Regions from separate parts of the Streptomyces sp. NPDC055025 genome, predicted to be linked through region 3. Evidence: riboswitches for the same ligand, from Rfam matches in the RefSeq annotation. Region 3 holds a riboswitch; each other region holds the start of a gene.
What was found. Region 3 has a riboswitch for S-adenosylmethionine ahead of ACWGDX_RS36940 (putative leader peptide). Riboswitches for the same ligand answer to the same signal wherever they lie in the genome.

Region 1 (9,811 bases), on a different contig from region 3:
GGGACGACATCGAGTCCGACGCCCAGGCGCTCAAGGCGGCGGGCGTGACGACTCCGATCGCGCTTCCGCTCGGCTCCGAGGAGGCGCAGGGCGAGACCCTGATGTGGCTGCTGGCCGGCGGGGGCGGCTATCTCAACAACGCCGACGACTCGTACGACATCGACTCGGACCAGAACATCAAGACGTTCGAGTGGCTGAAGAAGAATCTCGTCGGAGCGGGGCTGACCGGTCCCATCGCCCCGGCGAAGCTCGACAGGACGACCGCCTTCAAGGCGTTCACCAGCGGTCAGGTCGGCATGCTCAACGGGCATCCGACGCTGCTGCTCGACGCGCGGAAGGCGGGTATCGACGTCGGGATGCTGCCGCTGCCCGGCTTCGACGGCAACGAGAAGCCGTCGATGGGCGTGGCCGACTGGATGATGGCCTTCAAGCAGAACGGCCACGCCAAGGAGATCGGCGCGTTCCTGGACTATGTGTACGAGGACAAGAACGTCCTCGACTTCGTCGGACAGTACGACCTGCTGCCGGTCACCTACAGCGCGAACGACGCGATGGCGGCGGACTCGGCGTACAAGGAACTGAGCACCTTCCAGAAGGTGCTGCCCACCGCCGAGCTGTATCCGTCCGGCAAGAAGTCCTGGGGGAACGTCAGCCAGGACATCAAGGACAACATCGGCAAGGCGGTCGGGCCCGACGGGAACCCCGGGGTCGTCCTGGGGCGGATCGGCCGGGACGCGACGGCGGCGGAGTCCGCCGAGTAGCGTGGCGGCGAGATGACCACGCCCACGCCAGAGTCCGCCGAGCCCTCCGAGCCCTCCGAGTCCGCTGATTCGGGCGAGCCCTCCGAGCCCGCCGCGTCCGTCGAGTCGGCCGAGCCCGCCGCGTCCGCCGGTCCCGGTGAGGGGGGCCGCGTCGCCGGGCTGTCCGCGCGGGATCGCGCCGTGCTCGCCGTCGAGCAGCGCGGCTGGCCGGGGCCCGGCGCCAAGGAACGGGCAATCAGGGAGCAGCTCGGTATCTCCCCGACCCGCTACTACCAGTTGCTGGGCGCGCTCCTGGACGATCCGCGCGCGGCGGAGCACGACCCGGTGACGGTGAACAGACTGCGCCGGATCAGAGCGGCGAGACGAGAGCGCCGCTAAGGGTTGTCCGGCGGAGGGCCTTTGGCGCCTCGGTTTCCGTCCGCCGGGGCCGTCCGCGCCGCTAGGGTCGGGGTATGGGCAGCAACCCGTACCCCGTCCCCCTGCCGGAACCGATCACTCCCGCCGGCGCCGACGGCCTGGCCGCGCTTCTCGCCCGGCCCGGCGGCGCCGTCGTCGCCCTCGACTTCGACGGCACCCTCGCCGAGATCGTCCCCGACCCCGAACAGGCCCGCGCCCATCCGCGCGCCGTCCCCGCCCTGGCGGCCCTGGCGCCGCATGTCGCGTCCGTCGCGGTGGTCACCGGCCGGCCCGCCGGGGTCGCGGTCCGCTACGGCGGCTTCGCCGGGGTGCCCGGCCTGGAGCGTCTCGTGGTCCTCGGCCACTACGGCGCCGAGCGCTGGGACGCCGTCAGCGGCACCGTCCGTACCCCCGCCCCGCACGAGGGTGTCGCGGCCGTCCGCGCCGAACTGCCCGGATTCCTGGAGCGGTTCGACGCCTGGCGCGGTACATGGACGGAGGAGAAGGGCCAGGCGGTCGCGGTCCACACCCGCCGCGCCACCGACCCCCAGGCCGCCTTCGAGGCCCTGCGCGGGCCGCTGGGCGAACTGGCCGCCCGCCACGGGCTGATCGTCGAACCGGGCCGTCTGGTCCTGGAGCTGCGCCCGCCCGGTATGGACAAGGGCGTGGCGCTGCTGGAGTACGTCCGTGAGGTGGGCGCCGAGACCGTCCTCTACGCGGGCGACGACCTGGGCGACCTCCCGGCCTTCGCGGCGGTCGAGAAGCTCCGCTCCGACGGCCACCCGGGCCTGCTGGTGTGCAGCGGCTCGGAGGTCCCCGACCTCGCGGAACGCTCCGATCTCCGGCTCCCGGGCCCCGCGGCGGTGGTGGACTTCCTGGCGGCACTGGCCCGGACCATCGGCTGACACCGCCCGCTCCGCCCGGCCCGTCCGCCCGGTCCTGTCCCGCGCGTTCCTGTCCCCGTACCGTCCCTGTCGGCCCCGCCCCGTCCCAGCCCGGTCCTCCCGGCCCCTCGCGAGCGGCGGGGGGCCGGGCTCGTGTCTCAGATCGCGCGCAGGGCGGTGAGCTGGTCCAGGAACCACTGCTGCGGAGGCAGGGCCGTCGCCGAGGCGGCCAGGCGTTTGGCGCGTTCGGCGCGTTCGTCGAGGGGCATGCTCAGCGCCTCGTGGAGGGCCCTCGCCGTGGTGGTGATGTCGTACGGGTTCACCGCGAGGGCGTCCTCACCCATCTCCTCGTACGCTCCCGCCTCCCGGGAGAGCACCAGCGCGCAGCCGCGCTCCGAGACCACGGGGATCTCCTTCGCCACCAGGTTCATCCCGTCCCGGATCGGATTGACCAGGGCCACGTCCGCCAGCCGGTAGGCGGCCAGGGAGCGCGCGAAGTCGTCCCGGACATGGAGGACGACCGGGGTCCAGCTCTCCGTGCCGAACTCGGCGTTGACCGCGTCGGCCACCCGTCCGACCTCGGCGGTGTAGTCGCGGTAGACCGCCAGATCCTGCCGGGAGGGGTAGGCGAAGGCGACATGGACGACGCGGTCGCGCCACTCCGGGTGGTCCACGAGGAGCTGCCGGTAGGAGAGCAGACCGCGGACGATGTTCTTGGACAGTTCCGTACGGTCCACCCGGACGATGGTCTTCCGGAGATCGTCCGAGCCGTCGGCGGCGTCCCCCGGACGGCCGATCTGTTCGCGCAGGGTGACGATCCGTTCGTCCACATCCGGCCGGTGCGCGCGCTCGCGCAGGAAGTCGGCGTCCGTGCCCAGGCCGTGCACACCGATCCTGGTGTTGCCGGTCCCGCCCAGCAGATCCGTACAGCAGGCCGTGAAGGCGTCCGCCCACCGGCGGGTCAGAAAGGCCGCCCGGTCCGCGCCGAGGATGCCCCGCAGAAGCTGGCGGCCGATGTCGTCGGGCAGCAGCCGGTAGTAGTCCACCGGGGCCCATGGCGTGTGCGAGAAGTGACCGATCCGCAGATCGGGCCGGAGCGCCCGCAGCATCCCGGGCACCAGCGCCAGGTGGTAGTCCTGCACCAGGACCGCCGCGCCCTCCGCGGCCTCGTCCGCCAGCGCCTCCGCGAAGGCGCGGTTGTACGTCTCGTACGAGGCCCATCGCGCGCGGAAATCCGGGCCGAAGGACGGCTCCAGCGGGGTCTGGTAGAGCAGGTGGTGGACGAACCAGAGCGTGGAGTTGGCGACGCCGTTGTACGCGTCCTCGTACACCTCGGGCGCGATCCCCAGCATCCGGACCCGCTGGCCGCCCGTGTCCGCCGGGTCGAGCCGGCCGTCCGTACGCCGTACCGCCTCGCGGTCGCCGTCCCCGAGCGCCGCGCACACCCACACCGCGTCCGCGTCCGCGCCGATGGCCGACAGACCGGACACCAGCCCGCCGCCGCCCCGCTTCGCCGTCAGCGTGCCGTCGTCGCGCACGCTGTACGAGACGGGGCCGCGGTTGGACGCGACGAGGACCTGGGCCCGGGAGGGCGGCTCGGTAACCATGTGGCGAAACCTAGCCCGTCGCGTAAACGCTCAAACGTACGGACGGTGTGGTCTGCGCCCGGTGCGGCGGCCCGCCGTCCTTGAGGTCCTGTCCGCCGGACAGGGCCTACGGGACAACCCTTAGCGGCGGCCGCGGGTCGCGGCCAGTGCCACCACCCCCGCGCCGGTCAGCGCGAGCGCCACCCCGCCCAGCAGCCACAGCCGTTCGGCCGCCCCTCCGGTGTCCGCGAGCTGCCCTTGCAGGGACCCGTAGAGCGGCTCGTGCGGGGGCTGGTGGGAAAGCTCCTGGAGCGGCTCGTGGAGAGGACCGCGGAAAGGCTCGTGGAAAGGCTTGTGGAAAGGCTCGTGGACCGGCATCCGCAGGGGCCCGGACCCCTGAAGGGGTACGTGTGCCAGGGCCGACGCCTGTCCCGGTGCCAGCAGCACCAGCGTCCCGGCCAGCACCCCGAAGAATCGGCAGATAATCAGATGTTTTGCCCTCATAAGGGCGCAATGTAGGCAATCGGTGAGGTGATCCGCGGTTACGCCGCGCGTCCGGACGTGTACTCCGCGATCTCGCGTACCGGTGGCCGTTCCTCCGTGTCCACGGAGTAGGTGCGCGGTACGAAGCCGTGCTCGCCCCGGTCGAACTGCGTCAGCTCCGGCCGTACCAAGTGCGCCCGGGACAGCCGCAGTTGGGCCGTACGGTAGATGGCCGCGGCCATTCGCCCCAACGCCCGGTCGTCCTGGTGGCGGTGGAACCGCACCCCCACGTCCACCTGCCCCAGCGCGTCCAGACCGACCGTGTGCAGCGCGTCCACGAGCAGCCCCAGCTCCACGCCGTACCCGACGGGGAAGGGCAGCCGCTCCAGCAGTGAGCGGCGCGCGGCGTACTCCCCGCCCAGCGGCTGGACGAACCCCGCCAGCTGAGGCCAGTGCAGATTCAGCAGCGGACGCGCCACCAGCTCGGTCACCCGCCCGCCCTGGGCGCCGGCCGCCGCCCCGCCCATGCCGTCGCGCGTGCCGCCGCCCGCGCCGTAGCGGCCCACGCCCACGTCGTCCGCGCCCACGTCGCCCACGCCGTCACCGTCCGCGCCGTCACCGTCCGTCCCGTCCTCCCGCAGCGGGCGGTCGTACATCGCCTTCACGAAGTGCACATCGGAATCGGTCAGCAGCGGTCCCACGGTCCCGGACACGAAGTCGGCCGAGAACCGCCGCAGATCGGCGTCCACGAAGCACACCACATCGCCGCTCGTCACCAGCAGTGACCGCCACAGCACCTCGCCCTTGCCGGGCAGTGCGGGCAGCCGCGGCAGAATCGCGTCCCGGTGCACCACCCGCGCGCCCGCCGCCGCGGCGACCTCCGCCGTACGGTCGGAGGAGCCGGAATCGATCACCACCAGCTCGTCGACGAGTGGCGCCCGCTCCATCAGCTCGCGCCGGATCACGGAGACGATCGCGCCGACCGTCGCCTCCTCGTCGAGCGCGGGAAGCACCACGCTCACCGTGGTGCCGCGCGCGGCCTTCGCCACCAGGAGCCGGTCGAGCGTACGGTCGGCCGCTGACCAGGAACGCCTGGTCAGCCAGCGTTCCACCTCTTCCAGCACGGTCGGTACTCCCTGACGTGTTCCATGAACGTGACCCGCGAATCCGGTCGGGAACCGGGCCGGAACCCGGTGGGACGCGACCCGCGAATCCGGTCGAACGTGATCCATCTCGCGGTGCGGACCACTATCTCAACCGTCCGCTCCTTCGGTTACAGTCTTGAACAACACGTATGACCGCCGCATGCCGGGGGTCGTAACGCGGAAAAACGCGCCGGACCTGGTCCGGTGCCATAGCGCTCATCCAGAGGGACTGAGGGAACGGCCCGTTGAAGTCCCGGCAACCCTCCCGCCGACCGCGAGGTCACGGTGGGGAAGGTGCCAATTCCGTCTTGCGGCGAAACGCGTCGTAAGGAAGATGAGGAGAAAGGGCCTCGCCATCATGGCTGTGCAGACCGTCCACCACGCCAGCGGCACCGTTGATCTCGGACCCGCCGCCGCCCTCTCGTGCCGCGAATGCGGAGAGCGATTCGAGCTCGGTCCCCTTTTCGCCTGTGCGAGCTGTTTCGGGCCGCTCGAAGTCGCGTACGACCTGCCGAGCGGCTCCCCCGAAGAGCTCAAGAAGCGGATCGCGGACGGCCCGGACAACATCTGGCGGTACGCGTCACTGCTGCCCGTCCCGGCCGATGTGGCCTCGAAGCCGAACATCAACCCCGGTTTCACCAAGCTGGTCAAGGCCGACAATCTCGCCCGTGAACTGGGTATCACCGGCTCCCTGCACATCAAGGACGACTCCGGCAATCCGACGCATTCCTTCAAGGACCGTGTCGTCGCCATCGCCGTCGAGGCCGCCCGCGCCTTCGGTTTCACCACACTCTCCTGCTCCTCCACCGGCAATCTGGCGGGCGCGGTCGGCGCCGCAGCCGCCCGCGCCGGCTTCCGCTCCTGTGTGTTCATCCCGCACGACCTGGAGCAGGGCAAGGTCGTCATGGCCGCGGTGTACGGCGGTGAACTCGTCGGCATCGAGGGCAACTACGACGACGTGAACCGTTTCTGCTCGGAGCTGATCGGCGATCCCCTGGGCGAGGGCTGGGGCTTCGTCAACGTCAACCTCCGTCCGTACTACGGCGAGGGCTCCAAGACACTCGCGTACGAGATCTGTGAGCAGCTCGGCTGGCGGCTGCCCGACCAGATCGTCATCCCGGTCGCCTCCGGGTCGCAGCTCACGAAGATCGACAAGGGTCTCCAGGAACTGATCAAGCTGGGGCTCGTGGAGGACAGGCCGTACAAGATCTTCGGCGCCCAGGCCGAGGGCTGCTCGCCGGTGTCCACCGCCTTCAAGGCCGGACACGATGTCGTACGGCCGCAGAAGCCCGACACCATCGCCAAGTCCCTGGCGATCGGCAACCCGGCCGACGGCCCGTACGTCCTGGACATCGCCCGTCGCACCGGCGGCGCGGTCGAGGACGTCGACGACGAGCAGATCGTCGACGCGATCAAGCTGCTGGCGCGCACCGAGGGCATCTTCGCGGAGACCGCGGGCGGGGTGACCGTCGGCGTGACCAAGAAGCTGATCGAGGCGGGAGTGCTCGACCCGGCGCTGACGACCGTGGTCCTCAACACGGGTGACGGACTGAAGACCCTGGACGCGGTGGCGCCGACGACGGGCCCGACCGCGACCATCCGCCCGAGCCTGGACGCGTTCCGCGACGCCGGTCTGGCCCGCTGACCGGCCGCCCGGCCCGATGACCCGGCCCGGCCCGCTCACCCGCGATCCGGCCCACCGACCCCGACGACGTCACGGAAGACGGAAGGCAGAACACCCAACATGAGCGTCAACGTCCGCATCCCCACCATTCTCCGTACGTACACCGGCGGCAAGGCCGAGGTCCCGGCCGAAGGGGCGACCCTCTCCGAGGTCATCCAGTCCCTGGAGGCCAGCCACCCCGGTATCGCCGCGCGGGTCCTGGACGACCAGGGCAAGTTGCGCCGCTTCGTGAACGTGTACGTGAACGACGACGACGTCCGCTTCGAGCAGGGCCTGGAGACCGCGACCCCGGCGGGCGCCGGCGTCTCGATCATCCCCGCGGTCGCCGGAGGCTGACTCACGGGCCCCCGGGCCCGCCCCTTTCGTGGCGACACCGGGTGACCGGTATGGCTCCCTCCGCAAGAGAAGCGGAGGGAGCCATTCTTTATGGTTGAACGCGATAGAGTGTGGGAACGCCCCTCCGCCGCCCATCCGGCGCGCGTATGAGAACGCGACAACATAGGGCTGAAGTCATCGCGCTGTTTGCACTTTAGGTGCGCTTTGCCCGGCCCGACTTGCCCGGGAACGCAGCGAATTCGTCGCTATGCGTGTTCGGCCATGCCCATAATTCTCGTCCGATTGACCTGTTGCAGAGGGCAGTTGGGCAGATACATTCAGCCGCGGTCGACGCGTTCCGGCGCGAAGTGTGGCCCCTGGAAGGGCCAGTAATAGGGGAGTTAGGCATGGCTCAGGGCACCGTCAAGTGGTTCAACGCGGAGAAGGGCTACGGCTTCATCGCGGTAGACGGTGGTGCGGATGTTTTCGTCCACTACAGCGCGATTCAGATGGACGGTTACCGCACCCTTGAAGAAGGTCAGCGAGTGGAGTTCGAGATCTCGCAGGGCCAGAAGGGTCCGCAGGCGGACATGGTCAAGCTCGCCGTCTGATCCCGGCGCGATCGGCCACCGACGCACGCAGTTCACGGCTCACGCCGAGGGGTCCGTATCCCGGAGACGGGATACGGACCCCTCGTGCGTGTCCGGGCGCGGGTGGCGCGCGGCCGGCGTGGGTACGGCGCCCGGATGAGCGGGCGCGGGTGGCACGCGGCCCGGCGTGGGGACACCGCCGGAGTCCGGGGGCGCTTGCACTCTCGGGGGTCGAGTGCTAATCATTGGCGTTAGCACTCTGCGAGTGAGAGTGACAACTTAAGGACCGGGTCGGTGAGGCCCGAAGAGCCGGTGGGGCAAGGAACCGCACGGCTCTCAGGCCGTCCGTCGCGGGCGCCAGCGCGGTCCGGAGCAATCCACCCCAGTCCGGGAGGACCACTTCACATGGCCAAGATCATCGCGTTCAACGAGGAGGCACGGCGCGGTCTCGAGCGCGGGATGAACCAGCTCGCCGACGCCGTCAAGGTCACCCTTGGCCCCAAGGGTCGCAACGTCGTCCTCGAGAAGAAGTGGGGCGCCCCCACGATCACCAACGATGGTGTGTCCATCGCCAAGGAGATCGAGCTCGAGGACCCGTACGAGAAGATCGGCGCCGAGCTGGTCAAGGAAGTCGCCAAGAAGACGGACGACGTCGCCGGCGACGGTACGACCACCGCGACCGTGCTGGCCCAGGCGCTCGTCCGCGAGGGCCTGCGCAACGTGGCCGCCGGCGCCAACCCGATGGCCCTCAAGCGCGGCATCGAGAAGGCCGTCGAGGCCGTCTCCGGCGCCCTGCTGGAGCAGGCCAAGGATGTGGAGACCAAGGAGCAGATCGCTTCGACCGCCTCCATCTCCGCCGCCGACACCCAGATCGGCGAGCTCATCGCCGAGGCCATGGACAAGGTCGGCAAGGAAGGCGTCATCACCGTCGAGGAGTCCCAGACCTTCGGTCTGGAGCTCGAACTGACGGAGGGTATGCGCTTCGACAAGGGCTACATCTCCGCGTACTTCGCCACGGACATGGAGCGTATGGAGGCGTCCCTGGACGACCCGTACCTCCTGATCGTGAACTCCAAGATCGGCAACGTGAAGGACCTCCTTCCGCTGCTGGAGAAGGTCATGCAGTCGGGCAAGCCCCTGCTGATCATCGCGGAGGACGTCGAGGGCGAGGCGCTGTCGACCCTGGTCGTCAACAAGATCCGTGGCACCTTCAAGTCCGTCGCCGTCAAGGCCCCGGGCTTCGGTGACCGCCGCAAGGCGATGCTCAACGACATCGCCATCCTCACCGGCGGCACGGTCATCTCCGAGGAGGTCGGCCTCAAGCTGGAGAACGCCGGCCTGGACCTGCTGGGCCGCGCCCGCAAGGTCGTCATCACCAAGGACGAGACCACCATCGTCGACGGTGCCGGTGACAGCGACCAGGTCGCCGGCCGGGTCAACCAGATCCGCGCCGAGATCGAGAACAGCGACTCGGACTACGACCGCGAGAAGCTCCAGGAGCGTCTGGCGAAGCTGGCCGGCGGCGTGGCCGTCATCAAGGCCGGTGCCGCGACCGAGGTCGAGCTGAAGGAGCGCAAGCACCGCATCGAGGACGCGGTGCGCAACGCCAAGGCCGCCGTCGAGGAGGGCATCGTCGCCGGTGGTGGCGTGGCTCTGCTCCAGGCTGCCTCGGTCTTCGACAAGCTGGAGCTGGAGGGCGACGAGGCGACCGGTGCCAACGCCGTCAAGCTCGCGCTGGAGGCCCCGCTCAAGCAGATCGCCGTCAACGGTGGTCTTGAGGGCGGCGTCGTCGTCGAGAAGGTCCGCAACCTGACGGTCGGTCACGGTCTGAACGCCGCGACCGGCGAGTACGTCGACATGATCGCCGAGGGCATCATCGACCCGGCGAAGGTGACGCGGTCCGCGCTGCAGAACGCGGCCTCCATCGCCGCGCTGTTCCTGACCACCGAGGCCGTCATCGCCGACAA
Region 2 (9,811 bases), on a different contig from region 3:
ACTGCGGCAGCGCGAGCAACTGGTCGAGCAGCGCGGGATCGGTCTCGGAGAGCGCGCGGGCCGCCACGTCCTTGGGCGACATCCGGCCGGGCTCGACCGCGTCGACCGTATCGCCGGGCCGGACCGTGGCGGGCGGCAGCGCCAGTTCGCGCCGTAGCCCCTGGGCCGATTCCAGCACGGTGTCCAGCAGCAGCCGCAGCCGCATGTCCTCCACCGAGCGGCCCTCGCGGGCGGCCCTGCGGCTCGCCTCGACCGCCGACTCGGCCTCACCGAGCCGCGCCTTGATCCGGCGGGTCTCGCTCTCCGCGGCCGACACCGCGGCGGCGGCCTCGGCCCTGACCGCCTCGGTCTCCGCGTGCACCCGGCGCAGGGCGGCCTCGCCCCGCTTCACATCGCTCTGGGCACTGCGCAGTTTGCGATGGAGCGACTCGGCCTCCTTGCGGGCCGACTCCAGTTCCGTACGCAGCCGCTCGGTCTCGCTCTTCGTCAGCGCCCTGGCCACGGCCAGTTCCTCACGCAGCCGATCCAGTTCGCGCCGGGCCTCCTCGTCGGCGCGCTCGGCGTCCGCGCGCTGGGCCTCCTCGCCCGCGGCGGCCACCAACTTCACCCATCCGGGGGGCCTGAGCACATACGCGGCCGCGGCCACGTCGACGGGATCCGCGGCGGCCGGCGGCGACCCCGACTCCAGGGCCCCGGCCAGCTCCGGCTGGGAGTGGCTGATGCGCTCACCGATCCGCTGCCGGAACAGCGGATCGCTCTCCAGGGCGGCCGCCATCGCGTTACCGGCGAACTTGGCCCGTCTGTTGGGCGTGAACCGGGCGTACTGGCGCAGCTGCGCGGGGAGTTCGGTGACGGTCAGACCGCCGAAGGCGTCCGAGACCAGCGCGATGACCCTGCGTCGTACCCCGTCCGGGAGCGGGCGGTCCAGCGCCTCCGCGGCGTCACCGCCGGCCGCGCCGGCCGGCTCAGCACCGCTTGCGGCCTGCTCCACATCCGTCACCCCATACCCTTTCGGGCGGCTCCCTCAGGAACCGGCGCCCGGCCTGTCCACCAGCTCGATCTGATCCACCGCGTTGCACCACCGGCAGCGCACCGACTCGATGGTCTCACTGACCACCTCGCGCTCCTCGACCCTCGGCTCCCCCGCCAGGTCCAGATGGACGTACTCGACGGCCCTCGACGACCGCGTCACGTCGAAACGCGTGAGATTGCCGCACAGTGTGCAGCGCCACCGGGTGGCGGCCGTCGGCTGGGGAACCGTCGTCATCATGCGTCCTCTTTCGTCGTCCCTGCCGCCGCCGCCCGCGGCGCGCCGTCGAACAGCGGATGTACTCCTTGCAACCCTACGGCCTCCGGGCCACCCCAGGGAGCGGCGAGGCACTCTGTACCCTTCACTCCCGGTAAGCCATGCTCTGTCGGTGAATACGTCGCGGACGACGGCCGACGGACCGGTGGTGACCCACACGCTGATCGGCCTCTGCTGTCTGGCATTCCTGTTCAGTCCGTCGTCGGGGTTCAACCCGGCGTACGGGAGAGGCGAGGCGCTCCTCGACGCGCAGAGCCTGTATTTCGAACGGTGGGGCGTCATCCCGGTCGAGCTGCTGAGCGGTTCCCCACGCGCCCTGTTCACCCCGCTGACGGCGCTCTTCGTCCATGGAAGCTGGCTGCATCTGCTGGGGAACATACTGTTTCTGTTCGTCTTCGGCGCGATGGCGGAGGAACGGCTGGGCCGGGCGCACTTCCTGTTCTTCTATCTGACCGTCGGCTGTTTCGCCCTGCTCACGTACGCCATGGTGAACGCGGCCTCGGACCAGACGCTGGTGGGGGCCTCGGGCGCGATCTCGGGGGTGCTCGGCGCCTTTCTCTATCTCTTCCCGAAGGCCCGGGTCACCAGCCTCTTCCCGTTCCTGTTCTTCCTGCCGCTGCGCTTTCCCGCCTGGATCGTGCTGATCTTCTGGTTCGCGATCCAGTGGCTGGCGGCGCGCGGCGCGGGCTCGGGTCCCGGCGTGGCCTATCTCGCGCACCTCGTGGGCTTCGCCACCGGGTTTCTCTACGCCTGGGGGCGGTACTGGCGTACCGATAGAGTGGGAGACCACACCGCGGCCACCGAGGGAGAACGTCAACCGTGATCACCGCGATCGTGCTCATCAAGACCAGCGTGGCCCGGATCCCCGAGATCGCGGAGTCGATCGCCGCGCTGGACAGCGTCAGCGAGGTCTTCTCGGTGACCGGTACGTACGACCTGATCGCCATGGTGCGGGTGGCCAGGCACGACGATCTGGCGGATGTGATCCCCGGCCGGATCAGCAGGATCGAGGGTGTCGAGGCCACGGACACGCATGTGGCGTTCCGTACGTACTCACAGCACGACCTCGAAGCGGCCTTCGCCATCGGACTCGACGCGTAAGGCCGCCTGCGGCTCCGTGCGTCAGGCCGTGGCGCCGTCCCGGTCCGGGACGCAACGGCCGTCCTCCGTACGGTAGTTCCAGCGCGCTCCCTGGCTCACCAGCTCCCGTACGGCCCGGACGAAGCGGTCCACGTGCTCGTCCGGGGTGCCGGCGCCGAAGCTGACCCGGATCGCGTTCAGCGAGCGCTCGCCCGGCTCGGCCTCCGGGGCGCCGCACTCCCCCGGGTCCTGCGGGTCGGTGCCCAGCAGGGTCCGCACCAGCGGGTGCGCGCAGAAGAGACCGTCCCGTACACCGATGCCGTACTCCGCGGAGAGCGCGGCGGCGAAGTGCGAGCTGTTCCATCCCTCGACCACGAACGACAGGACACCGACGCGCGGGGCGTCGTCGCCGAACAGCGAGAGCACCCTGACCTCGGGCACCTCGGCGAGACCCGCGCGCACTCGGGCGACGAGCCGCCGCTCACGGTCGACGAGGGTGTCGAAGCCCGCCTCGGTGAGCGCCCGGCAGGCGGCGGCGATCGCGTACACCCCGATGACATTGGGGGAACCGGCCTCGTGCCGGGCCGCGGTGGTGTGCCACGCGACATCGACCCCGCCGTCGCTCCGCCGGGCCACCGCGCGGCTGGCGCCACCGCCCGCGAGATAGGGCTCCGCGTCCTGGAGCCAGTCGGCACGGCCCGCGAGCACCCCGGAGCCGAAGGGCGCGTACAGCTTGTGCCCGGAGAACGCGACCCAGTCGACATCCAGCCCGGCGATGTCCACGGGGTGGTGCGGGGCGAGCTGCGCGGCGTCGAGCACGATCCGGGCGCCGTGCGTGTGCGCGGCGGCGGCCAGCTCCCGTACGGGCCACAGCTCGCCGGTCACATTGGAGGCCCCGGTCACACAGACCAGCGCCGGACCCCGGGGGTCACGCTCCGCGAGCGCCCGCTCCAGGGTGGCGACGGCCTCGGCGGGGGTGCGGGGGGCGTTCAGATAGCTGACCCGGGCCTCGCGCCAGGGCAGCAGCGAGGCATGGTGCTCGGTCTCGAAGACGAACACCTGGCAGTCGGCGGGGAGCACCGCGGCGAGCAGGTTCAGCGAGTCGGTGGTCGAGCGGGTGAAGACGACCTGGTCGTCGGGGCGGCAGCCGAGGAACTCCGCGACCGTGCGGCGGCTGTTCTCGAAGAGGTCGGTGGAGAGCTGCGAGAGATAGCCGGCGCCGCGGTGGACACTGCCGTAGTACGGCGCGTACGCGGCCACGTCGTCCCAGACCCGCTGGAGGGCGGGGGCGCTGGCGGCGTAGTCGAGCGCGGCGTAGCTGACCTCGCCGCCGGTGACGAGCGGCACGGTGACATCACGCCCGAGGACGGGCAGCGGGTCGGTACCGGAGGTCGCGGTGCCGGAGGTCGCGGTGGCGGTGGTCGGGGCGGCGGCGTTCAGGTATGCGGACATGGCGATATCTCCCGGCGGGACAAGTCGGAACGGCTTTCAGGAACCCGCACGGCGGCACCACGGCTCGACGGAGCCGCGGGGGCGGTGACGGGGGGTGCCTCGACGCATGGAGGCGTACTGAAGAAGGGGTCGAAAAACCCCTGGGGCCTGTCGGACAGGCCCTAGCACATTCGCTTGCTCACGAGACTGCTCCCTTGAGGACCAGGACCCCAAGGTGCGAGGGGTCCGCGCTTGCCGCGGACCTCGCTGCCCACGGCCTGGTCTTCACCCGGGGCACCCCGCCACGGACGGAGGGTTGCCGGACAGCGAGCCGGGGCCTTAATCGCTGTCACTCATGACCTGGTCCAAGATTATGGCACAGGGTGCCGCGCGCCCCAACGGGTGTCCGCGATACGGGACGTGTGCGGGGCGCGGCGGGTGGGCGGTTCGAAAACCGGCCCACCCCGACAACGCACCCCGCACCACGGCCCCCTGACCGGGAGGCGACCCGCGCCAGAGCCGTACAGGACCTGGCCCGTACAGGGCCCAGCCGTACAGGGCCTAGGCGTACAGGGCCTAGGCGTCGCGGTGGCTCGCCGCCACCCAGCGTTCCAGCGTGCGCCCCGCCGCGCCCGAGTCGATCGACTCCGCCGCCCGCGCGATACCCGCCGCGAGCTGGAGGGCTAGGGGGTCGTCCGTCGGGTCCAGGGCCACCAGCGCCGCCGCCGAGTTGAGCAGCACCGCGTCGCGTACGGGGCCGGTCTCGCCGGCCAGCAGCCGGCGGGCCACATCGGCGTTGTACGACGCGTCCGCGCCGCGCAGCGCCTCGACCGGGACCAGTTCCAGGCCCACGTCCCGGGGGTCGAAGGCCTCCTCGGTGACCTTGCCGTCCCGTACCGCCCACACCCGTGATGTCGCGGTGGTGGTCAGCTCGTCCAGGCCGTCGTCGCCGCGGAAGACCAGGGACGAGTTTCCGCGCTCGGCGAGCACACCCGCGACGATCGGCGCCATCCGCGCGTCCGCCACACCCACCGCCTGGGCCCTGACCCGCGCCGGGTTGGTGAGCGGGCCGAGGATGTTGAAGGTGGTCTGGGCGCCGAGTTCCTTGCGGGCCTTGGCCGCGTACCGCAGCGCGGGATGGAACTTCACCGCGAAGCAGAAGGTGATGCCCGCCTCCTCGGCGACCTCGGCCACCCGCTGGGGGGTCAGCTCCAGATTGACGCCGAGCTTCTCCAGTACGTCCGAGGCACCGCTCGCCGACGAGGAGGCGCGGTTGCCGTGCTTGACGACCTTGGCGCCGGTGCCCGCCACGACGATCGCCGCCATGGTGGAGATATTGACCGTCCTGGCGAGGTCGCCGCCCGTGCCGACGATGTCGACCGTACGGCCCGGCACCTCGATGGTGTTGGCGTGCGCGTACATGGCGCGCACCAGGCCGGAGACCTCTTCGACCGTCTCGCCCTTCGCCCGCAGGGCGACCGCGAACCCGGCGATCTGCGCGTCGGTGGCCTCGCCGCTCATGATGCGGTCCATGGCCCACGCCGTGTCCTCCGTGCCCAGACTCTCGCCGCGCAGCAGCGGGTTCAGCACGCCCGGCCAGGTGCGGTCCGCCACGGTGTCGCCTCCGACGGGGGTCACAGCGCTCATGCTCGCTCCTGGTGGGTTCCGGGACGGGTGTGCGGACCGTACGAGGCCCGCGCCACCAGCCTATCGGCGTACGCCCGGCCGGCAGGACGGATGCCCGCAGTACGGACGGTCCCACGCCGAGGGCCCCGGCCGGTCCCCCTCGCGGGGAGACCGGGCCGGGGCCCTCGGTGGTGGCGAACCGGTGGATCAGTGCTTGCTGTGGCCGCTGGTGATCTCCTCGTGCCCATGGCCGTGCGCGGCGGCGATCTCGTTGTACTCCTCGGCCGTCGGCTTGGGGATCTGGTTGCCCTCGCCGTAGTAGCCCTTGTTCAGCTTCACCCGGAGCCTCTCGGCCGGGCCGACCTTGCGCCGTACGCCGTTCTCGTCGACCTCCGGGCCGATCTCGGCCGGCTTGTGCTGGTCGTGGGCGGTCAGCCTGTGCAGATCGGACTGGTCCAGCGGGGTGTGCACCTCGATGAACTCACCGTGCGGCAGCCGCTTGATGACACCGGACTCGCGTCCGTGCAGCACCTTCTCCGCGTCGCGGCGCTGGAGGCCCAGGCAGATCCGCTTGGTGACGACGAAGGCGACGACCGGTCCGACGAAGAAGAAGACCCGGACGAACCAGGTGATCGCGTTGATCGACAGATGGAAGTGCGTCGCCCACAGGTCGTTGCCGCCGCCGACGAGCAGGATGAAGTACCACGTCAGCCAGGCCACACCGAACGCCGTACGGGTCGGCGCGTTGCGCGGGCGGTCCAGGATGTGGTGCTCGCGGTTGTCGCGGGTGACCCAGCCCTCGATGAACGGGTAGACCGCGATCGCGACCAGCACCAGCGGGAAGATCACCAGCGGGATGAAGACACCCAGCACCAGGGTGTGTCCCAGGAAGTTGATCTCCCAGCCGGGCATGACCCGGATGAGTCCCTCGGAGAAGCCCATGTACCAGTCGGGCTGGGCTCCGGTGGACACCTGGTCGGGTCGGTAGGGGCCCAGCGCCCAGATCGGGTTGATCGTGGCGATGGCGGAGACGATCGTGATGAGCCCGAAGACCAGGAAGAAGAAGCCTCCGGCCTTGGCCATGTAGATCGGCAGCAGCGGCATGCCCACGACGTTCTTGTTCGTCCGGCCGGGGCCCGCGAACTGCGTGTGCTTGTGGTAGAAGACCAGGATCAGATGGGCCACGACCAGTCCCAGCATTATGCCGGGCAGCAGCAGGATATGGACCGAGTAGAACCGGGCCACGAAGTCGCCGCCGGGGAACTCCCCGCCGAACAGGAACATCGAGAGATACGTGCCGACGACCGGCACCGACAGGATCGCGCCCTGCATGAAGCGGACGCCGGTGCCGGAGAGCAGGTCGTCCGGGAGCGAGTAGCCGGTGAACCCGGTGAACATGCCCAGGACGAACAGCAGGAAGCCGAACAGCCAGTTGATCTCACGCGGCTTGCGGAACGCGCCCGTGAAGAACACGCGCATCATGTGGACGAGCATGCCCGCGAGGAAGATCAGCGCGGCCCAGTGGTGGATCTGCCGGATCAGCAGACCGCCGCGGACGTCGAAGCTGATGTCCACCGTCGAGGCGTACGCCTCCGACATCGTCACGCCCTGGAGCGGGACGTAACTGCCGTGGTACACCACCTCGTTCATCGAGGGGTGGAAGAACAGCGTCAGATACACACCCGTGAGGATGATGATGATGAAGCTGTAGAGGCAGATCTCGCCGAGCATGAAGGACCAGTGGTCCGGGAAGATCTTCCGCATATTGGCCTTGGCCAGGGAGTAGATCCCCAGCCGGCCGTCCGCCCAGTCGGCGACCCGCTCACCCGCGGGGGCCTTGCGGTTCTTGTCGTCCGTAGCAGTGCTGGTACTCATCCGCGCTCCCAGAAGGCAGGACCGACGGGCTCGTCGAAGTCGCCGAGCGCCTCGAGGTTGCCCTCCGCGTTCACACCGATCCGCAGCTGCGGAAGGGGGTGACCGGCCGGGCCGAAGATGACGCGGGCGCCGTCGGAGAGGTCGAAGGTGGACTGGTGGCACGGGCAGAGCACATGGTGCGTCTGCTGCTCGTACAGGCTGATCGGGCAGCCGACATGGGTGCAGATCTTGGAGAACGCCACGATCCCCTGGTGGGACCAGTCGAGTTCACGCTTGTCCTTGATCTCGTCCGGCTGGATCCGGACGATCATCAGGGCCGCCTTGGCGATCTGCTTCTGGAAGTCCTCGCTGTGCTCCTCCAGGCCCTCCGGCATGGCGAAGGTGAGCGAGCCCACCACCACGTCCTCGGGACGCAGCGGCTGATTCGTGTTCATGTTGATGAGCTGCTTGCCCTTGGCCCACAGCGTCGAGCGGAGCTTCTTCTCGGGCAGCGGACCGAGGTCGCGCAGCAGCACCACACCGGCGAGCGGCACCAGCGCCATCGCACCGAACATCGTGTTGCGGATCAGCTTGCGCCGGCCGAAGCCGGACTCCGCCGCACCGGCCGCGAAGTCCGACAGGACCTTCGCCTTGACCTCGGGCGGCGCCTCGATCGGATGGCGGTCGTCCGCCACCTCGACGTCCGACATCAGCGTCCGGGCCCAGTGGACCGCGCCCGCGCCGATGCAGAACAGGGCGATGCCGAGGGTCACACCCAGCGAGAAGTGCAGGATGCTGACATGGCCCAGCGGGAAGATGTAGACGATCTTGCTGACCGGGAACGCCACGAACGAGGCGATGAACGCGACGGTCGCCACCATCGACAGCAGGAACAGCAGCGCCACCGTACGCTCGGACCGCTTGGCGGCCCGCTCGTCGATGTCCTGTATACGGGGCCGGTGGGCCGGCAGTCCCGGGTCGGCGAACGGGTCGTCCGTACGCTCGACCGCGCCGTGCGCGTCGCCCTGCTCGCTCGGCAGGTTCTTCTCTGGAAACTCTTCTTGGCTACTCATGACTTCTTGGCCTTAGCGGTGTGGGCCGCGACCCAGACGGCGGCTGCGATCAGAACACCCAGACCGACGATCCAGCCGAAGAGACCTTCGCTGACGGGGCCGAGGCCACCCAGCTTCAGACCGCCGGGGCTCGCGGCCTTCTCTCCGTTCACCGCCTGGATGTACGCGATGATGTCCTTCTTCTGCTGCTCCGGCATCGTCGAGTCGGGGAACGAAGGCATGTTCTGCGGGCCGGTCTGCATGGCCTCGTAGATGTGCTTCGGGCTCACACCCTCAAGATTCGGTGCGCTCTTGCCGTTCGTCAGTGCGCCACCCTCGCCGGTGAAGTTGTGGCACTGGGTGCAGTTGGTGCGGAAGAGATCGCCACCCCTGGCGACATCCGCGCCGGCGGGGTCGTACTGGTTCCCGGTCGGGATGATCGGACCGGCGCCGAGGGACGCGATGTACGCGGCGAGCTGGTCGATCTCGGCCTGCGAGTAGATGACCTTCTTCTTCGGCACCTGCACGCCGGGCTGCTGCGCGGGCATACGGCCGGTGCCGACCTGGAAGTCCACGGCGGCGGAGCCGACGCCGACCAGGGGCGGGCCGTCGCTGCTGCCCTGACCGCCGGTTCCGTGGCAGCTTGCGCAGCCGACGGAGTAGAGCTTCTTGCCCTCCTCGATGGCGAGGGACTGGGAGGTCTCGTCAGCCTGTGCCGTGCCCGCGGGCGCGAACGCGGCGTACAGCCCCCCGGTGGCCGCCAGTGCGAGGAGTAGGACGACGACCGCCGCCAGCGGATGGCGTCGTCGTGCGGAGAGCTTTTTCACGGATTACCCCGGTGTCAGGATCTTCTGCGTCGGTGTTTCTGGATTGTGTGCGCTTCGGGCACGGGACCCGGCTACTTGATCAAGTAGATGGTGGCGAAGAGGCCGATCCAGACGACATCGACGAAGTGCCAGTAATAGGACACGACGATGGCGGCGGTTGCCTGCTCGTGGGTGAACCTCTTGGCCGCGTAGGTCCTGCCCAGAACCAGCAGGAACGCGATCAGACCTCCCGTCACGTGCAGCCCGTGGAAGCCGGTCGTCAGATAGAACACCGAGCCGTACGGGTCGGAGGACAGCGACAGGCCGTCCTTCTTCAGAAGCTCGGTGTACTCGAAGACCTGACCGCCGATGAAGATCGCACCCATCACGAACGTGATCGCGAACCAGGAGCGGAGCTTCTTCACATCCCCGCGCTCCGCGGCGAAGACGCCGAGCTGGCAGGTGAGGGAGGAGAGCACCAGGATCGTGGTGTTCGTCGCCGAGAACGGGATGTTCAGGGCCGACGCCATCTCCTTCCAGTGCGCCGCGCCCATCACCGATCGCAGGGTGAAGTACATCGCGAAGAGGGCCGCGAAGAACATCAGCTCGGAACTCAGCCAAATAATGGTTCCGACGCTGGTGAGGTTCGGCCGGTT
Region 3 (9,811 bases):
GCGGCCGCGGGCGATGGTGTGCTCGCCGAGGTCCGGGTCGATCTCGGGGAGCGGGCCCTCCGGGTCGTACGCGGACAGATCGCGGTTCCAGACGAATTCCAGATGCTTGATCGCGGTGGCGCCGCTGACCTGCTGGCGGCGTACCTCGCGGGCCAGCTCCTCCGCCTCGGCGTCCGTGTCGCCGAGCACGAAGGTCGCCGCGGGCAGGATCAGCAGCTGGTCGTGGGTGCGGCCATGGCGGGCGAGCCGCCTCTTGACGTCCGTGTAGAACGCCCGCCCCTCGTCGAGAGTGCTGTAACGGCTGAAGATCGCGTCCGCGCTCGACGCCGCGAACTCGCGCCCTTCCTCGGAGTCGCCGGCCTGGAAGATGACCGGGCGTCCCTGCGGGCTGCGCGGCACGTTGAACTGTCCGGCGATGTCGAAGTGGGGGCCCTTGTGTACGAAGGCTCCCGCCCGCGCGTCCCGCAGGAAGGTGCCGGACTCCTGGTCGGCGGCTATCTCGTCGCCCCGCCAGGAGTCGAACAGCTCGGTGGTGGTGCTCAGGAACTCCTTCGCCCGCGAGTAGCGCTCGTCCTGCGGCAGGAAGCCCCCGCGGCGGAAGTTCTCGCCGGTGAAGGCGTCCCACGAGGTGACGACGTTCCAGGCGGCGCGGCCGTCCGACAGATGGTCGAGGCTGGCGAACTGCCGCGCCACCTCGTAGGGCTCGTTGAAGGTGGAGTTGATCGTGCCCGTCAGGCCGAGGCGCTCGGTGACGGCGGCGAGCGCGCTCAGGACGGTGAAGGTGTCGGGCCGCCCGACGACGTCCAAGTCGTAGATCCGGCCGCCCTGTTCCCGCAGCCGCAGCCCCTCGGCGAGAAAGAGGAAGTCGAACTTGGCGCGCTCGGCGGTCCGCGCGAAGTGGACGAACGAGCTGAACTCGACGTGGCTGCCGGCCTTCGGGTCGCTCCATACGGTGGTGTTGTTGACGCCGGGGAAATGCGCGGCGAGGTGGATCTGCTTCAGCGGCTTGGCGGGCTTGCTCATTGCTCGTACGGTCCTTCCGGCTCAGACGGCGGCGTAGCGGTTGGCGGGGCGGGGCAGTCCGAGCAGTCCGCGCAGCGTGCTCGCCCCGTACGCGGTACGGAAGGCGCCGCGGCGCTGGAGTTCGGGCACCAGGTGGCGGGTGATCTGCTCCAGGTCGTACGGCAGGGCGCCGGGGCGCAGCCGGAAGCCGGTCAGCCCGGCGTCCCGCCATTCCTCCAGCAGGTCCGCGAGCCGCGCGGGCGACCCGGTGAAGACGCGGGCGTCGCTGACGTACTCGGCGCCGGCGCGTTCGTCCAGACGGGCCTTGCGGCCGGCGGCGGCACCGGGGTCGTTGTCGAGGAAGACCACCAGGTCGCCGAAGACGTGCACGGTCTCGTCGGCACGGCCGGCGGAGGCCTGTGCCGCGCGGATCTCGGCCAGGACGGCGCGGGCGTCGTCGGCGTCGCCCGGGGTGACGAATCCGACGTCGGCCGAGCGCGCGACCAGTTCGTACGGGACGGTCGCGTGTGCCAGCGCGGTGACGAGCGGCTGCCCCTGGGGCGGGCGCGGGGTGATCGAGGGGCCCTTCACACTGAAGTGCGCGCCCTCGAAGTCGATGTAGTGCAGCTTGTCGCGGTCGATGAAGCGTCCGGTGGCGACATCGCGGATCTCCGCGTCGTCCTCCCAGCTGTCCCAGAGCCGGCGCAGCACCTCGACATAGTCGGCGGCCTCGTCGAACAGCTCCTTCACCCAGGGCCTGCCCGTCGCCCCGGCCAGGTCCTCGGTCCGCAGGCCCGGGACCGTACGGCGGCCGAAGTGCGCGGCCTCGTCGGCGCGTCCGGATACCCTGACCTGGATTCCGGCCCGTCCGGTGCTCACATAGTCGAGGGTGGCGATCGCCTTCGAGAGATGGAAGGGCTCGGTGTGGGTGACCACGGCGGTCGGGACCACCCCGATGTTCCGGGTCGGCGGCGCCACCCGGGCGGCGGTCAGCACCGCGTCGAGACGGCCCCGTACCTGGTCGGTGCGCTCGTCGGGCTCGACCTGACGGGAGGTCTGGAGGCTGAGCGAGTCATCGATGGTCACGAAGTCCAGCAGCCCCCGCTCGGCCTCGGTGACCAGGGCGGTCCAGTACCGCGCGGTGAGCAGTTCGGCGGGCCGGGCGTCGGGCTCCCGCCAGGCCGCGGGATGCCAGCCGGCGCCGTCGAGGGCGACGGCCAGGTGGAGGGGTGCGTGTGCTGCTCGGGGCATTGGGCGTACCGCTTCCTGTGAGCATGCCGAAACTCGTCCGCGCCCGTGCTCGGCCGGGGTGGAGGATCGGCGGGAGGGGAGGATCGGCGAGAAGGGAGGAACGGCGAAAGGGAGGAACGACGAAAGGGCGGAGAAGAAGGCCGGAGGAGAAGGCCGGGCGTTCCGGGCCCGCGAGGATCCGACGGACAGGGCCTAACCGACGGACAGGGCCTGGCCGGCCGGACAGGCCTGGTCGGCGAAGTGCCGCGCGGCGGCGGACTCGTAGGCCGGACAGAGCGCGGCGGCGACGCGCTGGAGATCGATGTGCCGCCGTGAGTACATGGCGGTGGTGACCAAGGGCCGCTGGGGAGTTCCCCGCACTGCCGTCACCTCCATCCCGTCCGTCCCGGTCGGCTCGCGCCGTCCCGGGCCCGCTCGCGGAACCGTCTTCGGCTCCGCCGGGCCGTCACCCGGAGCGCTCCGCCGCGTGGCGGGGGCGCCGGTCAGCAAGCCAGGGCCTGACGCCGGCACTCATCACCCGCCGGCACCGTGGCCCGGCTCCGGTCTCCGGCTCCGGCACAGTCCTTCTGGGTGGAACACACGTCCTCACCGCCGTGTTCCCGCTTTCCCGCCGTACGCGGAATTTCCTGGAAGGCCGGATGGGTCCCCAGCCGCCGTACGTACGACCAGAGGCGGTCACCGGCGGCCACGCGCCGCAGGGCGTCGACGTCCAGGTGGACGAGCGCGACCCACAGATCCACGTCCGCCGCCGTCAGCGTCTCGCCCAACAGATAGGGGTGCGAGGCCAGTCGGCGCTCCAGGAGATCCAGCGCCTGGTCCTGGGCGAGGCCCTCACCGAAGCCCCCGCCCAGGCCCTCACCGAGGAGTTCGCGGACGGCGTCGATGTCGGCGGCCAGGGCGGCGGGCCGCAGACGGGGCAGATCCGCGTCGTCCTGGTCGGTGAAGTGGACGGCGAGGTCGTCGAGGATGTCGGGGGCGTGGTTGCTCACCACCCGTCCGCTCCACAGGTCGCACAGCGCGGGCACGGTCAGCGGACCGTCGTAGTGGTGCCGGGTGGTCTCGTAGGCCGTGCGCAGCGCTGTGACCGCGTCGGAGCCGCCGGACCCGGCCGGAAGGCCGTCGGACCGGGACGGGAGGAGTGTGGTGCTGATCGAGTCCTTGAGCCCGAGCAGACCGAGGGTGATCGAGATCCGCAGTGAGAGCGGACAGCCCAGCGAGAGATACAGGTGGTAGCGGTGTGCGACCGGGTAGTAACCACCGCCGGGACCGGCGCCGATACGGTCGCGGAAACGCGGGGGTGTGCCGGGGTGGGAATCGCGAAGTGCCGACGGGAAGGACGTCTGTGCAAAGGTCTCGGACATGGCACTCTCCAGGGATGCGGTGGAGCCCCGGTGGCTTCTTCGGCGCCGGTGGCCGTACGGAAGGAGGGTCCGGCGGCGCGCGGCAGCGCACAACGCCCGGACCTGGCAAGGCGATCGCGGAACGGTCAGCCTCGGACGGCAGGCATGAGGCCGGTTCGGCCGACCCGGCCGGCATGAGGCAGGCCCAGGCTCAGGCGCCCGGCGGGCAGCCGGCTCGACGGCCGGCTCGACGGCCGGAGCGCGGCCGGCTCAGACAGCCGGCACGCAACCGCTGCGGAGCCGCAGCAGATCGATATGGCGGCGCCTGGTCAGCAGGCGCGGACGCGGCAGCGGCGCCGACCGGAAGGTCCGACAGACGCTCTCGCTCTTCTTCGCTGTCCTGCGCATCTCCGCCGGTCCCGTCCTCGGGCCTCGCGGAACGAGCGAGACCGCACTTGCCCCACCGCCCGGGTGGGACCTGGTCGTCACCCGGGGCACCCCGTCGCGGTGGAAGGGTTGCCAGTCAGCGGGCCGGGGCCGGTGACCCACCCGAACAGGGACTCCGCGCGGGCGAGCGCTGACAATCGTGACCGTCGCCAAACAGTCTGAGCGCGCTCCGTTGGACCGTCAAGGAGTCGGAACAAGGCAGAACGGCCGGATTCGGACGGGCGGACGGGCCCGTCGGGCGGTCCGGAGAACAGGGAAACCTCGACCGCGGTCCGGGACCCGGGACGCCGTCCACATATCAGGGAACACCCGCCGTGCACCGGGGGAATCAGTACTCAAACCCTTAATCGCCGCATTGGCACTCTAGGGGTGTGCATCCCACGCTAAGGTTCACTTCGCACATGGGGAGTGTGCCGTGGATCACATCGCACGATCGGTCGGCCCGTGTAGCGGGCCCGGCGCGGTCGCATGGCTGGGGGGCCGCATGCTGGAAATGGTCAAGGGTGCCAATGTCGGACTGGACGCCCTGAGCGAGGACATCAGTTCAGTGGTCCTGAGCTTGGCATGGCGCAGCGCGACAGGGGACGGGGACGCTGATGTCTCCCTGCTGCTGGTGGGTGGGGACGGGAAGGTGCGCAGTGACGCGGACTTCTTCTTCTACAACAACCCGGCATCGGCCGACGGCAGCGTGCAGTTGCTCGGCAAGACACCGACGTCCGACGGCAGCGAGGACCGGATCACTCTCGATCTGAGCGCCATGTCGGCGGGTGTGGAACGCGTCGTCCTGGCGGCCAGCAGGTATGGCGGCGCGCGATTCGGTGATCTGGACGAGCTGCGCGTCACGCTCGCCGACCGTACCGGCGGGCCCCTTCTCACGTTCTCCATCGATGACGCGGGGGTGGAGAGCGCCTTCATTTTCGGTGAGCTGTACCGGCGAGGGGAGGGGTGGAAGTTCCGGGCCGTCGGCCAGGGGTACGAGAGCGGTCTGGCGGGTCTGGCAACGGATTTCGGCATTGATGTGGACGACGCGTCCGAGGAGGAACCCGAAGCGTCGGTGGAGGACGCCGCCCCGGTGCCTTCCGCCGCCGTGCTGGACACTCCGGCCACGGAGCTTCCGGCGACGCCGCCCGCGCCACCGGCGGCCCCCGAAGTCGCCGGTGTACCCGCGCCTCGGCGTCCCCGTACCGCCAAGAAGAAGGTCGTACTTCCCAGGACGGGCGGGAAGTCACTCGCCGAGAATGACGCGTGGCGACGTGCCCGGCTCTTCCCCGTCCCGTCCCTCAAGAGCGACCGGGAAAGGGAGACGCGGGCGACATCCGTCCTTCTTTCGGTGATGGCCCAGGTGCCGGAGTTCGGGCGCAGGCTCACCGCCGCGTTCGGCGCTCCCGCCGGCCGCACGGAGACCTTCACGGAGGTCTCGCTGCCGCATGGGGACACGCCCAAGCGCCCCGATGGCGTCATTCGCGTCGAGCGTGCCGGGAAGTTGTGGACCGCCTTGGTGGAGACGAAGACCAATGGCAACGCGCTCAAGACCGTACAGGTGCAGGACTACATGGACATCGCGTCGAGGCGCGGCTACGACGCAGTGATCACCTTGTCGAACGACGTGGCTCTGGACGGCAGGCCCTTGGTGGACGTCAAGGTGGACGGCCGGCGCAAGCACAAGGTGGCGCTGTGGCACCTGTCCTGGGCGGAGGTCGCTCACCAGGCGCAGATGCTGATCCGTCACGAAGGCGTCGGCAACGCCGCGCACGCGTGGCTCCTCCTCGAACTCTTGCACTATCTCCAGCACGAGAACTCCGGCTGTCACGGTTTCCAGAACATGGGGCCCGCCTGGGTACCCGTACGCAAGGGAATCGACGAGGAGACACTCTGCCAGGGCGACCCGCACGCCATCCAGGTGGTCGAGAGCTGGGAACGCCTCGTCCGCCAGGTCTGTCTGCGGCTCGGCGGTGAACTGGGCCAGAAGGTTCTGCCCGTACAGCGGGCCAAACGCGGCACCGACCCGCATACCCGCCGTGTCACTCTGGCCGACCGTCTCTGCGAGGACGGCCGCCTGCACGCCGAACTCCGTATCGACGGCACGCCGGGTTCCCTGTTCGTCGCCGCAGACCTGCGCACCGGCAAGCTGCGTACCTCCATCGACATCCCTGCCCCGGAACAGGGCTATCCCCTCACCTGGGTCAAGCGACTGGTCCGCCAACTCGCAGAAGCGCCGGCCGACCTGCACGTCGAGACACTCATCGAGGGCCAGGGCGTGGGCCCGCGCGGCACCTTGGAACGGCTCCGCCCCGAGCCGGCGGACATCCTCCCGCGAGACGGCGCGCAGATCACCGGCTTCCGGCTGTCCCTCTTGAAAGGCATGGGCAGCACGCGCGGTAACACCGACTCCGGTTTCATCCGAAGCGTCGACGACGCCGTGGACCGTTTCTACAACGGCGTCGTCGCCCATCTTGAACGCCGTCCGGCCAAACGCCCCCAACTCGCTGAAACCACCGCTGGATGACCAGTGTTTCGGCGACTCCCACCCTTTGGTTCGGAGCGACGAGGCTACGGCCGGTGCGGCGCTGACATCGTCTAGGGTCTTGCGTCTGGATCTGGCTGGGTGAGGGAGCGCCCGCCGCGGTAGCGGCTGGTGTCCGCGTGGTGCCGTGGATCGCAAGGCGGAGGGGGGAGTCCATGCGGAGCGTAGGCGACCGACGACAACGCGGCGAGGCGCGGTGCCAGGGCACGCGAGCCCAGCAAGGTCCGAACGAGAGGCCCTAGGGCCGCGACACCCAGGCGCCGGAGTTCATGCCGCCGTCACACCCGGCCCTTGTCGCCCGCTCGGACCGTCGTTCATGATCTGCGGCATGTCGGCGGACATCCGTGCGCACCACGAACCGGTCCCGCGCCTGCCACGACCGATGCGTATCGGATACGGGCTCGGCTCCCTGTGCACCGGCACCTTCGCCACCGTGCCGGGCCTGATCCTGCTCTACTACCTCACCAACGTCCTCGCCGTACCCGCGGCCGTCGCGGGAGCGGCGGTCTTCCTGCCGAAGGCCTGGGACGTCCTGGTCAATCCGCTGGCGTGGCGGTCCTCCAGCATGTCGGTGACGACGGCTGCACCGCGCCGGCCGGGCGGGTCGCCGAGGCCTCGGACCGGCTGCCGGCGGGCCTGCGCGGGACCGACGGCGTACGGGTACTGGGGGAAGGGGCCGCGGGACTCGTCGCGTTCACGGTCCTCGGCGGGCCGGCGGACGGTGACCCCGACCTGAACCTGCTGCTCCACCTCGCCGACGAGATGCGCGAGCGCGGCTGGTACCTCCAGCCCCAGCTCTCCTTCGACGGGCTGCCGCCCAGTCTCCATCTCACCCTGGATGACCCCTGTCCTGGTACCGCTCGACGCGCTTGCGGGGCCGCTCAAGGAGCGGCTCCTCACGGAGTTCATCGGCTCCGTCTTCCACACAACTCCGGTCCGGGGCTCGGTCCGAGGCTGACTCGGTCGGAACACCGTTCCCCCCGGCCGCGCTGCCTCAAAGGTGTTGGCCGCGCCCCGCCGATCCGGGATGATTCGCGTGTCCGGAGGCCGGAGGCGGGGGAGGACCGATGGGCGATGTGTTCGCGTGTGCGCGGTGCGGCGCCGTGCTGACCGCCACCTTGTCGCGGGTCGCGCTTCCCGTCCACGCCCACCACCGCTACGGACACGTGATGCTCCCCGCCCTGATGGAACCGGGGACGTACGCCGTCGACCCGGAGCCCTTCGGGCCGCCATGGCGGCCGTGGAGCGAGATCGGGGCGGGTGAAGCGGAAGCCCGCGGTGTCTTCGCGCCGGTTCGCTCCCTTTCCTTCGGTGCGCCCGGGGCGATTGTCGTCGCGCCGGGCGACACGCGCGGCACCGTCCTGTTGCCGGAGCGGTGTGACGGCTGCTGCATGGGGGTGGACGGGAGGGACGGCCCGAATCTGGCATGTGTGCGATGCGGGCGGCCGGTGGCGACCCGTATCGACGACTGCTCGCTGTGGCAGGCGGTGCGGCTCGCGCCGCAGTCCGTGCGCCGGCTTCCCGCCGAGGATCCCGCCGGCCGGACCGCCGGCCGGGAGGCGCCGCTGGAGGAGTGGCAGGGTACGCCGCCGATCGAGCCGCCCGGCAGGTGGAGCCCGCGGTGGGAGGCGGCGGCCGGGGCCGCTCTGGCCCATCTACTGGCGGCCTCGGCGGGCACACCCGTGGCCGTCCCCGAGGGTCTTGTCACGGACATGTTCGGCCGCGTGCTCGAAACGCTGCTCCCGCCGGGACCGTCCGGGCCGCCGGCGAAGAGAGCGGCTCTGGCGGGACCGGGCCTGCCCGCCCCGGACCCCGCTCCCGATATCGTCCTCGTCCCGCGGCATCCGCGGACGGGGAGGGCGTGGCAGGCGTCCGGTACCGCGGTAACCGTGCCGCTGACCGCCGACGTATGGACCCATCTGGCCTTCTACCGCGAACGGTTGCGCGTTCCCGTGACCGGCGGAATGCCCGACGGTGTCTTCCGCGACGATCCGCTGCCGCCGTACCCGAACCAGTTGTTCGGGCCGGACTCGGAAGTGTTCCTCCACACGCTGGCACGGCTGCCCGCCGTCCGTCAGCCGTGGCTGCGCGGGATCTACGACCGCGTGATGGAACACCCGTACGCCCGCCCGTTCTAGGGGATTGCTCCGCTACCGGTCCGGACAACGCACAGGGTTCGGGACGGAGACCCGGCCTCCCTGAAAGGCGGAGGCATCGACCGGACAGGGCCTAGGGACGCGCTATCGCTACAGCTATGCCGTCTTCTCCACCTCCGGCTTCAGCCGGGACGCCCAGGAGTACGCGCTCGCCTACCAGATATCGCTGGTCGACCTCTCCATGCCTGATTTCCACGGGTTGAAGACCCTGGTGTCATCTACGGCGAAGCTGGTCCACGAGGCACTCGGCGAGATCCCGGTGGGGTCACGGCCGCCGGTCCACCGTGTGCGCGGTTACCTACGGGATCGACTGCTCCGGGCCGTGGACGCGTACCCGCCGCCCTTCGACGGGGAGTCTCCCCTCCCGCCCCCGGCCGTCGCCGGGCCGCTTGATCACCTTGCCGAGAGGCTGAGCAGCCGGCAGAGGCTCGGCCTGGTCCTCGCCGCCCTGACCTTCCAGCTGCGTTACGCGGCGGCCGAACTGCGCCGGTGAACGCGGGGCCGAGGTCGCGGGGCCGACGTCGCGGATCGCCGGGCTCGGTCGCCGAGTTGGCGGCCAAGCGCCAAGCGCCAAGCGGCCGAGCGGCCGAGCCGCCGAGCCGCTCGAATGGCCTGACGGTGGCAACGCCGCGGCTGAGTGCCAGCCGCGGCGGTGCCACCGCCACCCGGCGGCTCTGGTGCGCCGCCCTTGTTGATCACCTTGAGGTCATCTGCGGCGACGCGTCAGTGACGACCTGGTGCGGGTGAGGGGCCGCCTGAACGGGCGGGTCCGTCCGGCGATCGCGCTGTGTGGCGAGCAGGATGACCGCGAGAACGACCTGTACCGCCAGGATGAATGCCTGCGTGACGGGCGACTCGACGGTCAGTACGGCCATGGTCGCGTTGAAGCCGAGGTGAACCGCGATGGACGCCGCGACTCCGGCACGCTCGTAGGCGTAACCGGCCAGCAGCGCCACCGGGAGGACGCTGAGCGAGAACATCAGGCCACTCCAGCCGAACAGACCGAACTCGGCCTGGACCGTTCCTTCGATGAAGAACAGCGGCAGATGCCAGACCGCCCAGACGGCACCCAGCAGGAGGCCGGCCTGAAG

Region 1: another riboswitch for S-adenosylmethionine. It lies ahead of thrC (threonine synthase); the one in region 3 lies ahead of ACWGDX_RS36940 (putative leader peptide).
Region 2: another riboswitch for S-adenosylmethionine. It lies ahead of ACWGDX_RS24510 (aminotransferase class V-fold PLP-dependent enzyme); the one in region 3 lies ahead of ACWGDX_RS36940 (putative leader peptide).

The regions. Positions count from the first base shown of each region.
Region 1 is NZ_JBSGVS010000018.1:38,768-48,578, forward strand. Features, by position in the region: gene ACWGDX_RS13915 (ABC transporter substrate-binding protein) at 1-761, shown strand, start outside; gene ACWGDX_RS13920 (DUF3263 domain-containing protein) at 774-1,139, shown strand; gene otsB (trehalose-phosphatase) at 1,214-2,062, shown strand; gene ACWGDX_RS13930 (alpha,alpha-trehalose-phosphate synthase (UDP-forming)) at 2,200-3,648, opposite strand; gene ACWGDX_RS13935 (hypothetical protein) at 3,769-4,131, opposite strand; gene ACWGDX_RS13940 (glucosyl-3-phosphoglycerate synthase) at 4,170-5,234, opposite strand; SAM riboswitch class I at 5,469-5,596, shown strand; gene thrC (threonine synthase) at 5,614-6,900, shown strand; gene ACWGDX_RS13950 (ubiquitin-like small modifier protein 1) at 7,000-7,275, shown strand; gene ACWGDX_RS13955 (cold-shock protein) at 7,662-7,865, shown strand; gene groL (chaperonin GroEL) at 8,250-9,811, shown strand, end outside.
Region 2 is NZ_JBSGVS010000041.1:40,266-50,076, forward strand. Features, by position in the region: gene ACWGDX_RS24490 (NYN domain-containing protein) at 1-991, opposite strand, end outside; gene ACWGDX_RS24495 (hypothetical protein) at 1,025-1,267, opposite strand; gene ACWGDX_RS24500 (rhomboid family intramembrane serine protease) at 1,419-2,129, shown strand; gene ACWGDX_RS24505 (Lrp/AsnC family transcriptional regulator) at 2,126-2,407, shown strand; gene ACWGDX_RS24510 (aminotransferase class V-fold PLP-dependent enzyme) at 2,429-3,838, opposite strand; SAM riboswitch class IV at 4,061-4,178, opposite strand; gene trpD (anthranilate phosphoribosyltransferase) at 4,394-5,464, opposite strand; gene qcrB (cytochrome bc1 complex cytochrome b subunit) at 5,651-7,318, opposite strand; gene qcrA (cytochrome bc1 complex Rieske iron-sulfur subunit) at 7,315-8,370, opposite strand; gene qcrC (cytochrome bc1 complex diheme cytochrome c subunit) at 8,367-9,176, opposite strand; gene ctaE (aa3-type cytochrome oxidase subunit III) at 9,248-9,811, opposite strand, start outside.
Region 3 is NZ_JBSGVS010000100.1:433-10,243, forward strand. Features, by position in the region: gene ACWGDX_RS36930 (NtaA/DmoA family FMN-dependent monooxygenase) at 1-1,023, opposite strand, end outside; gene ACWGDX_RS36935 (LLM class flavin-dependent oxidoreductase) at 1,045-2,253, opposite strand; gene ACWGDX_RS36940 (putative leader peptide) at 2,446-2,613, opposite strand; SAM riboswitch class IV at 2,661-2,771, opposite strand; gene ACWGDX_RS36945 (glutathione S-transferase C-terminal domain-containing protein) at 2,736-3,614, opposite strand; gene ACWGDX_RS36950 (hypothetical protein) at 3,864-4,001, opposite strand; SAM riboswitch class IV at 4,040-4,148, opposite strand; gene ACWGDX_RS36955 (TerD family protein) at 4,534-6,546, shown strand; partial or broken gene ACWGDX_RS36960 (MFS transporter) at 6,881-7,162, shown strand; partial or broken gene ACWGDX_RS36965 (aspartate aminotransferase family protein) at 7,117-7,401, shown strand; gene ACWGDX_RS36970 (hypothetical protein) at 7,632-8,702, shown strand; gene ACWGDX_RS36975 (hypothetical protein) at 8,902-9,213, shown strand; gene ACWGDX_RS36980 (CPBP family intramembrane glutamic endopeptidase) at 9,416-9,811, opposite strand, start outside.